2 regions of the Mesorhizobium sp. M1142 genome follow, and region 1 is predicted to be linked to the other one. Evidence: riboswitches for the same ligand, from Rfam matches in the RefSeq annotation. Region 1 holds a riboswitch; the other holds the start of a gene.
What was found. A riboswitch is a leader RNA that binds a small molecule or an ion and turns the genes downstream of it on or off. The one in region 1 is predicted to bind S-adenosylmethionine.
Positions count from the first base shown of each region.

Region 2: linked by a shared signal. The riboswitch ahead of metX (homoserine O-acetyltransferase MetX) and the one ahead of NKH42_RS08970 (O-succinylhomoserine sulfhydrylase) in region 1 are both predicted to bind S-adenosylmethionine.

Region 1 is NZ_JAMYMK010000004.1:110,767-116,578, reverse strand. Features, by position in the region: gene araD1 (AraD1 family protein) at 1-448, shown strand, start outside; gene NKH42_RS08975 (2'-deoxycytidine 5'-triphosphate deaminase) at 504-1,598, opposite strand; SAM riboswitch at 1,734-1,811, shown strand; gene NKH42_RS08970 (O-succinylhomoserine sulfhydrylase) at 1,881-3,071, shown strand; gene NKH42_RS08965 (ceramide glucosyltransferase) at 3,107-4,261, opposite strand; gene apaG (Co2+/Mg2+ efflux facilitator ApaG/CorD) at 4,490-4,882, shown strand; gene NKH42_RS08955 (Hsp33 family molecular chaperone) at 4,889-5,812, opposite strand, start outside.
Region 2 is NZ_JAMYMK010000003.1:332,423-338,234, forward strand. Features, by position in the region: gene NKH42_RS08055 (SDR family NAD(P)-dependent oxidoreductase) at 1-320, opposite strand, end outside; gene NKH42_RS08060 (DUF1330 domain-containing protein) at 593-913, shown strand; gene metW (methionine biosynthesis protein MetW) at 939-1,553, opposite strand; gene metX (homoserine O-acetyltransferase MetX) at 1,612-2,781, opposite strand; SAM riboswitch at 2,876-2,953, opposite strand; gene hisC (histidinol-phosphate transaminase) at 3,092-4,201, shown strand; gene NKH42_RS08080 (prephenate/arogenate dehydrogenase family protein) at 4,208-5,143, shown strand; gene NKH42_RS08085 (DUF2125 domain-containing protein) at 5,175-5,812, opposite strand, start outside.

The DNA.
Region 1 (5,812 bases):
CCCATTCCGCGTCGGCTTCACCCTGTCGAACGAGTTTTCCGACCACGTCACCGAGCGTGTGAACTATCTCTTCCTCGCCCATTCCAAGCTGCGTAACGCTTCGTTCGGCCCGGAGATCCTGATCGGCGACCTGCCGTCCGATATCCGCGGCGCTTCACGCATCCTGCGCGACGGCAAGCTGCTTTGGGAAAAGCCGTTCCTGTCGGGCGAGGCGAACATGTCGCACACCATTGGCAATCTCGAGCATCACCACTTCAAATACTCGGCCTTCCGCCAGCCGGGTGATGTGCATGTACACATGTTCGGCACGGCAACACTGTCCTTCGCCGACGGCATCAGGACCGAGGCCGGTGACGTATTCGAAATCGAGGCGCAGGATTTCGGCCTGCCGCTGCGCAACCCGCTTGAAATCGAGCAGCCGGTGAAGGTGGCGGTGAAGGCGCTTTGAGGCGTCGATGACAGCGTGATCTCCCCCCTCGTGGGGGAGATTGGCAGTTCCAAACTCATCGCGCGGCGCGGAAATGCTTGGACAGTTTCAGGCCCTGCGCCTGATAGTTCGAGCCGAGATCTGTGCCGTAGAGCGCCTGCGGCCGTTTCAGCATGTGCTCGTAGACCAACCGTCCGACGATCTGGCCGTGGTCGAGGATGAACGGCACTTCGTGGCTACGCACCTCGAGCACCGCCCGGCTGCCGGTGCCGCCCGACGCCGAATGGCCGAAACCCGGGTCGAAGAAACCGGCATAATGGACGCGGAACTCGCCGACCAGCGGGTCGAAAGGCGTCATTTCGGCGGCGTAGAGTGGCGGCACATGGACCGCCTCGCGCGACACCAAGATGTAGAATTCGTCCGGATCGAGCACCAGCTCGCCGGCGCCGCTTTTGTAGAGCGGCTCCCAGAAATCGACGACATCCTGCGCGGCGCGCTTGTCGACGTCGACCAGGCCGGTGTGGTGCTTGCCGCGATAGCCGACCAGCCCGTCCTTGTCGCCGTCGAGATCGATCGACAGCGCGATTCCGCCGCCTGAGATGTTGGGTGGTTCGGTGGCGACCAACATTTCGGCGCGGTGCAACTCGTGCAGCTCGCTTTCCGACAAGAGCGCATTGCCGGTGCGGAACCTGATCTGCGACAGCCGCGAGCCGGTCCGCACGATGATCGGGAAAGTGCGCGGGCTGACCTCCAGATAGAGCGGGCCTTCATAGCCAGCGGCGATCTTGTCGAACTCGTGGCCACGGTCGGTCATTACGCGGGTGAAGATATCGAGCCGTCCGGTCGAGCTTTTCGGGTTGGCGGAGGCGGAAATATGGGCGGGCAGCGCCAGGCTTTCGAGCAGCGGCACGATGTAGACGCAGCCGGTTTCCAGCACCGCACCTTCGGCGAGGTTGATCTCGTGCAGCTTCAGCCGGTCGAGCTTGTCGACAACCCTGTGGTCCGGGCCGGGCAAGAAGGAAGCACGCACTCGCCAGGCCTTGTCGCCGAGCCTGAGGTCAAGGCTGGCCGGCTGGATCTGATCGGCATCGAGCATGCGCGGCGATTTCAGCGCGCCCGTCTGGAACAGCTCGGAAATATGCTGATCGGGAAGAATGCCTGTCTGCCGCAAGGGTCTGGCTCCGTTCGAAGGCCGGGCGAGGTCTTGTTCTGTCGCAGGTCCGACCGTGGACGCCTTTGGCACCTGCTTGGTACAACCCTCTTAATCATGCCGGCAATTGACGCAAGCGTGGCGCGGGTCTAAAGCTCGTTATCCCGTGGTGATTTGGCCGGTCGGCTTGCAGCCACGTTAAACAAGTCGCTAAAGGACCGTCGGCCGCAAGGCCATATGGACCGGTTGCGACTTTCGCGGCCGGTTTTTTGTTGTTTGGACCAATTTTGGTGTTTGGATGGAATGATGACCAAGAAGCGCGACTGGAAGCCTCAGACCGCACTCGTGCATGCCGGGACGCTGCGTTCCGGCTTCGGCGAGACCTCCGAGGCGATGTATCTCACCCAAGGCTATGTCTACGAGACGGCGCAAGCGGCGGAGGCCCGCTTCAAGGGCGAGGAGCCGGGCTTCATCTATTCGCGCTATGCCAATCCGACGGTCGACATGTTTGAGAAACGCATGTGCGCGCTGGAAGGAGCCGAGGACGCGCGCGCGACGGCATCCGGCATGGCGGCGGTGACGGCAGCACTGCTGTGTAGCGCCAAGGCGGGCGACCATATCGTGGCGGCGCGCGCGCTGTTCGGCTCCTGCCGCTGGGTGATCGAGACGCTGGCGCCGAAATACGGCATTGAGGCAACGCTGGTCGACGGCACCGACATCGCCAATTGGGAAAAGGCGGTCAAGCCAAACACCAAACTGTTTTTCCTGGAAAGCCCTACCAATCCAACGCTGGAGGTAGTCGACATTGCCGCCGTCGCGGCACTTGCCAATTCGATCGGCGCCAGGCTGATCGTCGATAATGTCTTCGCTACGCCCTTGCAGCAGAAACCCCTGCAGCTCGGCGCCCACATCGTCGTCTATTCGGCCACGAAGCATATTGACGGCCAGGGGCGTTGTCTTGGCGGCATCGTTCTGTCGGACAAGAAATGGATCGACGAGAATCTGCATGACTATTTCCGCCACACCGGCCCCAGCCTCTCGCCCTTCAATGCCTGGACGCTGCTGAAAGGCCTGGAGACGCTGCCGCTACGCGTACGCCAGCAGACGGAAAGTGCCGGCCGCATCGCGGATTTCCTGGCCGAGCGCCCGCAAATCGCCCGCGTCATCTATCCCGGCCGCGCCGACCACCCGCAAGCGGCCGTGGTCAAGAAGCAGATGTCAGGCGGCTCGACGCTGATTTGCTTCGATGTGAAGGGCGGCAAGCAGGCGGCCTTTGCCTTCCAGAACGCACTCGACGTCGTGCTGATTTCCAACAATCTCGGCGACGCCAAGAGCCTGATCACCCATCCGGCGACGACCACACACAAGAACTTGACTGATGAAGCCCGCGCCGAGCTCGGCATCGGACCGGGAACGCTCAGGCTGTCAGTCGGCCTTGAGGACGCCGACGACCTGCTCGAAGACATCGAGCAGGCACTGAGAGTTGCCGGATAAGGGCGGGCCGAACAGAGGCAGCGGGGACGTGCCGATCAGGCGCCGGACGGGGTCTCTTCCAGCTCCGCGACAGTCTTTGTCTGGATAGTCATCACGTTGCCGCGCCAGTCGACGGCGCCGCTCAGCCATCCGCGCGCCCAAATGGCGGGAAGCATCAGGTCTCGTGCCATCATCGCCGGGATCGTGCGCGGCGACAGGTGCCATCCCTTGGCCGAGGCCAAGGCGCATTCCGGCAGGTAGGCCGCGACCAGCACGGCGATGGCGGTTGCCGGCAGGCTGACGCCGGCGTCAGCCGCAGCGATCAGTGCAAGCACTAGCGGCGGTGCCGCGCCGATCAGGATTTCGGGGGCAAAGAACAGTGCAAAGGTGACGCGGCGCAGCCGCGCCCAGCGCGCCTGCCGTGACCAGATCTCGCCAAGCGTGCGCCGGCCGAGCGGCTGTTCGAAGGGAGAGGCGACAAGATTGACCCGCAGTCCGAGCCCATTGACCAGCTTGGTCGCGGCGGCGTCCTCGGCGATCTCGGCGGCAAGCGCGCGGATGCCGCCATTGGCATCGAGCATTGGCTTGTTCCACAACATGCTCTTACCCTGGGCGAAGCCGAGGCCGAGCGCCTCTCCAGCGTACTGCCAGCGTGCCTGCAGCGTGTTGAGAAAGGCGCATTCGACCTCCCCCCAGAAGCCGTCCGGCCGCGAGCCGATCGGCGTCGAGCAGACGAGGCCAGTGTCGTGCCGCCACGCCGCCATCAGGTACTGGACGTAGTCGCTCGGCATAAGCACGTTGGAATCGGCAAGGATGACCCAGCGATAACGCGCCGCCTCCCAACCCTTCACGCAATTGTTGAGTTTTGGATTGCCGCTGATGCGGTCGTCACCGACCAGAAGGCGGGCGCGAATAGCTGGAAAGCGCGCCATTGCGGCGGTGATCGGCTTGACCACCGGGTCGTCGGCATGGGCGACACAGAAGATGAGTTCGTAGCGCGGCCAGTCGAGTGAGAAGGCGCGCTCCAGCGTCTCTTCGGCAAACGGCTCGACGCCGCGCGCCGGGATGACGATCGATACCGGCGGCGCGTTGGCCGCGGGCGGTGCAATACTGGCTGGTCGCTTCAGCTTCTGCGAAGCTAACAGGATGCTGGCGAGATTTGAAAGAAGGAGGGCTATGGAAAGGAGGGCGGCTGCGTATGTCGGTTCCATCGAGATCTGGTCACTCCAGAAATGCCGGCCGCATGACAGCCGTTTTCAACAATTCGACAGAACGCTGAGTCGTCCGGCACAAGCCTGCACACCATCATTGTCATGTGTCACTCAAATGACATTGTTTTTCGGCACCTGCGCTTGAGATCGGGCAAGAAGATGCTGCGCATCGTTGACCAAACTGCGCTGAGCATCGAAAGTTCCATCTACATTGCTTTGGAGCAGTTTATGTACAGCGCCGTCACCCGCAACATCGAAGTGCAGGTCAGGCCGTTCTATCTGGAGGATCACTCCGATCCGCCGCAAAACCGCTATGTCTGGGGCTACCAGGTGACCATCGACAATCAGTCGGATGAGTTCGTGCAGCTTCTTTCACGCTACTGGCACATCACCGACGGTACCGGCAAAGTCGAGGAAGTGCGCGGCACCGGGGTCGTCGGCGAGCAACCCGGACTCAACCCCGGCGACAGCTATCAGTATACGTCCGGATGCCCGCTCTCGACCCCGTCCGGCATCATGGTCGGGCACTACACAATGCGCAACAAGCGGGGCGAGACGTTCGACGTCGCCATCCCCGCCTTCTCGCTCGATTTGCCGGGCACGCGGCGCACCGTCAATTGAGGGCCGTCATCCAGCCGCTGCAAACTCCGCCGGGTCGAAGTCATATTGCTTCGAGCAGAATTCGCAGGCGACGTGAATGCTGCCATCCTCGGTGCTGTCCCTGATCTCCTCGGCGGAAAAGCCTTCGAGAATGCCGCGGATCTTCTCCCTCGAGCATGAGCACTGGTCGGCGACCGGCACGCCGCCGAACACGCGGACGCCATGCTCGTGGAAAAGCCGGTAAAGCAGCCGTTCGGCGCCGATCGTCGGATCGATCAGCTCGGTCGGTTCAATGGTACCAAGCAGCGCCAGCAGCTCCTGCCAGGAATTGTCGGTCGGGTCATGGATTTCCTCACGCGGATCGCCGTCGCCACCGGGAAGGTCGGGTACGCGCATACGCTCCGCCGACTGCGGCAGGAATTGCGCCAGCAGGCCACCGGCCCGCCATTGCTCGCGGGCACCGCCGACGCCGGGCGTCAGAAGCTTGGCAACCGAAAGGCGGAGGTCCGTCGGAATCTGCTCCGACTGGCGGAAATAGGTGCGTGCGGCATCTTCCAGTGTGACGCCGTCGAGCTGGACGATGCCCTGGTAGCGCTGCGTGTGAGCGCCCTGGTCAATGGTCAGCGCCAGGACGCCGCTGCCGAGCAGCGTCTGCGGTGACGTCTCGCCGGCAGAAGTCAAAGCCTGCAGCCGGTCGGCATCGAAGCGGGCATAAGCGCGCAGCGCGTGCGGCGTGGAGAAATCGGCGACCAGCATGTCGACCGGCCCGTCGGTGCGGGTCTGCAGAATGAACTTGCCCTCGAATTTCAGCGAAGTTCCGAGCAGTACCGTCAGCACACAGGCTTCGGCCAGGAGCCGGGCGACCGGCTCGGGATAGTCGTGGCGGCTGAGAATGGCGTCGAGCATCGGCCCGAGCTGGACGGTGCGGCCGCGCACGTCGAGCGGGCCGAC
Region 2 (5,812 bases), on a different contig from region 1:
ACGTCCGTGTCCCAATTTGCGGAGAACGCCTTCCAGTTCTGTTCGTGCAGCGGCGCGGAAGGGGCCAGCGCGCCTGCGCAGATTACCAGCACGTCCGGTTCCAGCGCGGCGAAGACCTTATCGGGGGCGGAGTCCACCGTCGCATCGACCACGAGCGTCTTCACGCCCGAGACCTCCCAGGCAAATTGCGCCAGGGCCTGTTTTCCGCGGGCCACGGCCAGCACCGTCGCTCTCTCCTTGAGGGCGGCCTCCGCGATGGAGCGGCCGACCCCGCGGCTGCCTCCGACGACTACAACATTCTGACCTTGCAACGATCCCATGGATCACCTCTCTGCTCCCGGCCGCCGGACCATCCAGGCGCGCTCATCGATAAGGACAGCGCAGGCGTGCGGAAATCATCGGCGCCAGGCGGAAATATTTTTCAGGTGACAGCAGGGCTCGCGCACGGCCCTGTTCGGAGCAGCAACGGCAGAGGCGCGTCGGTTTTGTATTCAGTGTCATTACCTCGGGGGTAATCGACCAGCGTGCAAGGTCTCGGCAAACTGCTCCCATCAAGCCGGTTGTCCGGCTTCGACCACCAGGGAGTACAGCCATGACCGCCTACGCCGTCGCGCATATGCGCCAGGTCACGCCGGGGCCGCAGATCGTCGAGTACCTGCACAAGATCGATGCCACGCTGGAGCCGTTTGGCGGGCGCTTCATCGTGCATGGCAGCGAGGTGGAAGTCGTTGAAAACACCTGGCCGGGCCACCTCGTCATGATCGAATTTCCAGACATGCAGCAGGTGCGTGCATGGTACCGCTCGCCCGCCTATCAGGAGATCTTGCCGCTGCGCACCGAGAATTCTCAGTCCGACGTGGTCCTGGTCGATGGCGTCCAGCACCCGCACAAGGCCACCGACGTTCTCGAATAAGGGGACGATCCGCGACGATTGGCTCTTATCGTTTCAGCAGAAACACCGCCTGCTGGCCGAAAAAATTCCAGAACCACCACGGCATCGAGAAGCCGATCCGCTGGCCATTGGCGTCGAGCGCGGTCGCCTTTTCCACCGTCGCGCCAAGCTCGTCGCACAGATTGACGAAATCGCGAATGGTGCAGAAATGGATGTTGGGGGTGTCATACCAGGAATAGGGCAGGTCCTTGGTCACCGGCATGCGGCCGTTGAACAGTAGCGAAAAGCGCACCCGCCAGTGACCAAAATTTGGGAATGAGACGATAGCGCGGTTGCCGATCCTGAGCAGTTCGTCGAGCACCAATTTCGGATTGCGGGTCGCCTGCAAGGTCTGCGACAAAACGACGAAGTCGAAGCCCTTATCGGGATAGAATTGGAGATCCTTATCGGCATCGCCCTGGATGACCGACAGGCCGCGCGCCACGCATTCGTTGACGCCGCGCTGCGACAGTTCCAGCCCGCGACCGTCGACCTTCTTGGTCGCCTGCAGCAATTCGAGCAGCAGGCCGTCGCCGGAACCGACGTCTAGCACCCGCGACTGCGGCGGGATGAGATCGGCGATGACCTCGAGGTCGACGCGCTGGGCGCGGTTGACGCTCATGGGCTCGTCACTTGCCTGGCGCATGGTCCTGATCCGAACAATCCGGAACTTTTCGGGGTCATGCGCCGAGCCCTCTCGCCCGCGCCGCCGAGGCGATGAAGCCTTTGATGGCGGCGAACAGTTCCGGTTCGTCGAGCAGGAAGGCGTCGTGGCCGCGGTCGGTCTCGATCTCGACGAACGAGACCGAGGCGCCGGCCGCGTTCAGCGCGTGCACGACCGAGCGGCTTTCCTCGGTCGGGAACAGCCAATCGCTGGTGAACGAAACCAGGCAGAAGCGCGTCTTGGTGCCGGCGAAGGCATCGGCCAACCGGCCGCCATGGTCGGCGGCGAGATCGAAATAGTCCATCGCCCGGGTCATGTAGAGATAGGAGTTGGCATCGAAGCGATCGACGAAGGTCATGCCCTGATGGCGCAGGTAGCTCTCGATCTGGAAGTCGGCATCGAAGCCGAAGGTCAGGGCTTCGCGATCCTGAAGGTTGCGGCCGAACTTGCGGTGCAGCGCTGCTTCCGACAGATAGGTGATGTGAGCGGCCATGCGCGCCACCGCCAGCCCCTTTTCCGGCCGCTTGCCGTGCTCGAAGTATTTGCCGCCATGCCAGTCCGGGTCGGCCATCACTGCCTGCCTGCCGACCTCGTGGAAAGCGATGTTCTGCGAAGAATGGCGGGCGCCGGTGGCGATCGGCAGCGCCGAGAAGACGCGCTCGGGATAGCTCGAGGCCCATTGCAGCACCTGCATGCCGCCCATCGAGCCGCCCAGCACGCTGAACAGCTGTTCGATACCGAAATGCTCGACCAGCATCAGCTGCGCGCGCACCATGTCGCGGATGGTGATGATCGGCAGGTCGAGCCCGTAGGGCTTGGCGGTGGCGGGATTGGTCGAGGCGGGGCCGGTGGAGCCGAGACAGCCGCCGATGACGTTGGACGAGATGACGAAGAAACGATCGGTGTCGATGATCTTGCCGGGGCCGATCAGCACTTCCCACCAGCCTGGCTTGCCGGTCACCGGATTGGTGTTGGCGACATGCTGGTCGCCGGTCAGCGCATGGCAGACGAGGATGGCGTTGGAGCGCGCGTCGTTGAGCGTGCCATAGGTCTGGTAGGCAATCTGGAAGGGCGACAGCAGCGTGCCGGCGTCGAGCTTGAGCGGCTTGTCGGCGCCGAAACGCAACACCGGGCTCGACGGCTGGTCGGCCTCGTTGTTGGTTTTTCGCGCGCGCAAAGCGACCATCATATCTCCTTGCCCGCCTTCAGTTGTCCACCGCCAGTCTGGGCAACAACCAGCCAGGGCAACAAAAAACCGGCCATGCCTTCGCAAAGCCGGTTACAAGATGCAAACGGCCCTTTAGCAAGTTGTTTAACGTGGCTGCAAGCCGACCGGCCAAATCACCACGGAACTTTCGCTGCTCTTCTAGGACCGACGCATGGCTTCGTCAACGGCAAGTTCTTGATCCCGAATTGCCGCCCCTCGACATTCCGGGCCACGGCTTGTATTTCCGCTGCGGCTTCCGGATGGAGGCACTCTCGACGGATTTCATGGAATGAGCCAGATACCGGATCAGACACGTCCAAGGCCCCGCGCCGGCATCATGGACATCGAAGCCTATGTACCCGGCAAGAGCGCGGCGCCTGAAGGTGTCGCCAAGGTCCACAAATTGTCGTCGAATGAGAACCCGCTCGGCCCTTCGCCAAAGGCGATAGAGGCCGCGCGCGCGGTCGCCGACAAGCTCGCGGTCTATCCCGACGGCAGCGCCAGGCGTCTGAGGGAAGCGATCGCCGAGGTGCACGGGCTCAACCCGGCGAACATCGTCTGCTCCAACGGCTCCGACGAGATTCTGGGCCTGCTGGCGCAGACCTACCTCGCGCCCGGCGACGAAGCCATCATCACCGAACACGGCTTCATGGTCTACAAGATCTACATACAATCGGCCGGTGCCGTCCCGGTTACGGTCAAGGAGACCGATGAACGCGCCGATGTCGATGCAATCCTTGCCGCGGTGACGCCGCGTACCAGGATCATCTTCCTTGCCAATCCCAACAATCCAACCGGCACCTACGTGCCGTTCCAGGAGGTGCGCCGCCTGCATGCCGGCCTGCCGCGAAACGTGCTTCTGGTGCTGGATGCAGCTTACGCCGAATATGTCCGGCGCAACGATTATGAAGCCGGCGTCGAGTTGGTGGGTAGCGCAGAAAACGTGGTCATGACCCGCACTTTCTCCAAGTTGGGCCTGGGCGGCGCGCGGATCGGCTGGATGTATGCGCCAATGCATATCATCGACGCGATCAACCGCGTGCGCGGGCCTTTCAACGTCAATGCGACGGCTATCGAGGCCGGTATCGCGGCGATCCGCGACCGCGTCCATATCGAGCGCAGCGTGGCGCATAACGAGACCTGGCTGGCATGGCTGACCGAGCAACTAAGCGGGCTTGGGCTGCGGGTGACACCGAGCGTCGGCAATTTCATCCTTATCCACTTTCGCGAGGACAAAAAGCATTCGGCGGCCGCCGCCGACGACTACCTCAGTGCGCGCGGCTACATATTGCGGCGCGTTTCCGGCTACGGTTTTCCGAACGCGCTGCGCATGAGCATCGGCACCGAAGAGGCCAACCGCGGCGTTGTCGCCGCACTCGCGACATTCCTGAAAAGCTAGAACACCATGACCTCACCGATGTTCGAAAAGATCGCGCTGGTCGGCATCGGCCTGATCGGCTCGTCGCTGGCCCGCGTCATCCGCCGCGAGGGGCTCGCCGGCCAAGTCGCGATTTCGACGCGCAGCGAAGCGACGCTGGCGCGGGCAAGCCTACTCGCCCTCGGCGACACCTACACGACGGATGCGAAAGAGGCGGTTCGCGATGCCGATCTGGTCGTCGTTTCGGTGCCGGTCGGCTCTTCGGGTATCGTCGCCGCGGAGATCGCGCCGGCGCTGAAGAAGGGCGCCATCCTCACCGATGTCGGCTCGACCAAAGCATCGGTGATCGCGCAGATGCAGCCGCATGTGCCTGATGGCGTGCACTTCATTCCCGGCCATCCTTTGGCCGGCACCGAAAAGTCGGGACCAGATGCGGGTTTTGCCGAACTGTTCGAGAACCGCTGGTGCATCTTCACGCCGCTGCCCGGCACCGATCCCGCGGCACTGGAAAGGCTCTCGGAATTCTGGCGCCGCTGCGGCTCCAACATCGACACGATGGACCCGCAGCATCACGACATGACGCTGGCCATCGTTTCGCACCTGCCGCACATCATCGCCTATAACATCGTCGGTACCGCCGACGATCTGGAGTCGGTGACCAAGTCCGAGGTCATCAAATACTCGGCTTCCGGCTTTCGCGACTTCACCCGTCTCGCCGCATCCGACCCGACCATGTGGCGTGACGTCTGCCTGCACAACAAGGATGCCATCCTCGAAATGCTGGCGCGATTCTCGGAAGATCTGTCCTCGCTGCAGCGGGCGATCCGCTGGGGCGACGGCGAAAAGCTGTTCGACCTGTTCACCCGCACCCGCGCCGTCCGCCGCTCGATCATCGAGGCCGGCCAGGACATCGACGTACCGGATTTCGGTCGCCAGGCAGTCGAACACCCGCCGAAGGGATAAGCCGCGGCAGGCCGATCGCAGTCCCGACCGCCTAGTCAAGCGGCTTGATCTTGCCGAGCGGGATGAAGCCGAGCGAGGCCTTGCCCCTGACGATCTTCAGCGGCATCGACGGCTGGTTGCCGAGCAGCGCCAGTCCGGCAAAGCCGGTTTGGATCTCTTTCTTCTGCTCGGGGATGGCGGTGGCAAGGATCGCCGCCACGGCCTTTGGATCATTGAGCTTGATCGTCAGATCGGCATTTATGAGACCGCCGTCATCGACCGACAGCGGTCCGGAAACGGTGATGCGCGCAGTTCCGGACGACAGATCGAGCTCGTGGATTTCGGCCGCGAGGCCGCGCAGGCTCTTCGGGTTTGCCATGATCAGCATCACGCCGTTCTTCAGCGTCACATCGCCGCTGCCATCGAGCGGCGGCAAGACGCGCCCGTCGATGGCCGCCGCGTCGATTTCGAGATCGGTGAAATTGCCGGCATAGTCGATGTCCGGGCCGTTTGGGCGCAATTGCCCGCTGGCAGTTCCGGCGCTGAACAGCGAGACGGGATCGGTATCGTCTGCGGGATCGGTCTGGCCGGACAGGCCTTCTGCCTGCAGCGAGAGGCGTCTCGGCAGCGGCCAGGACAGCTTCATGTCGGCCCGCAGATCATCCCAGTCGATCCAGAGCGGGGTCATGC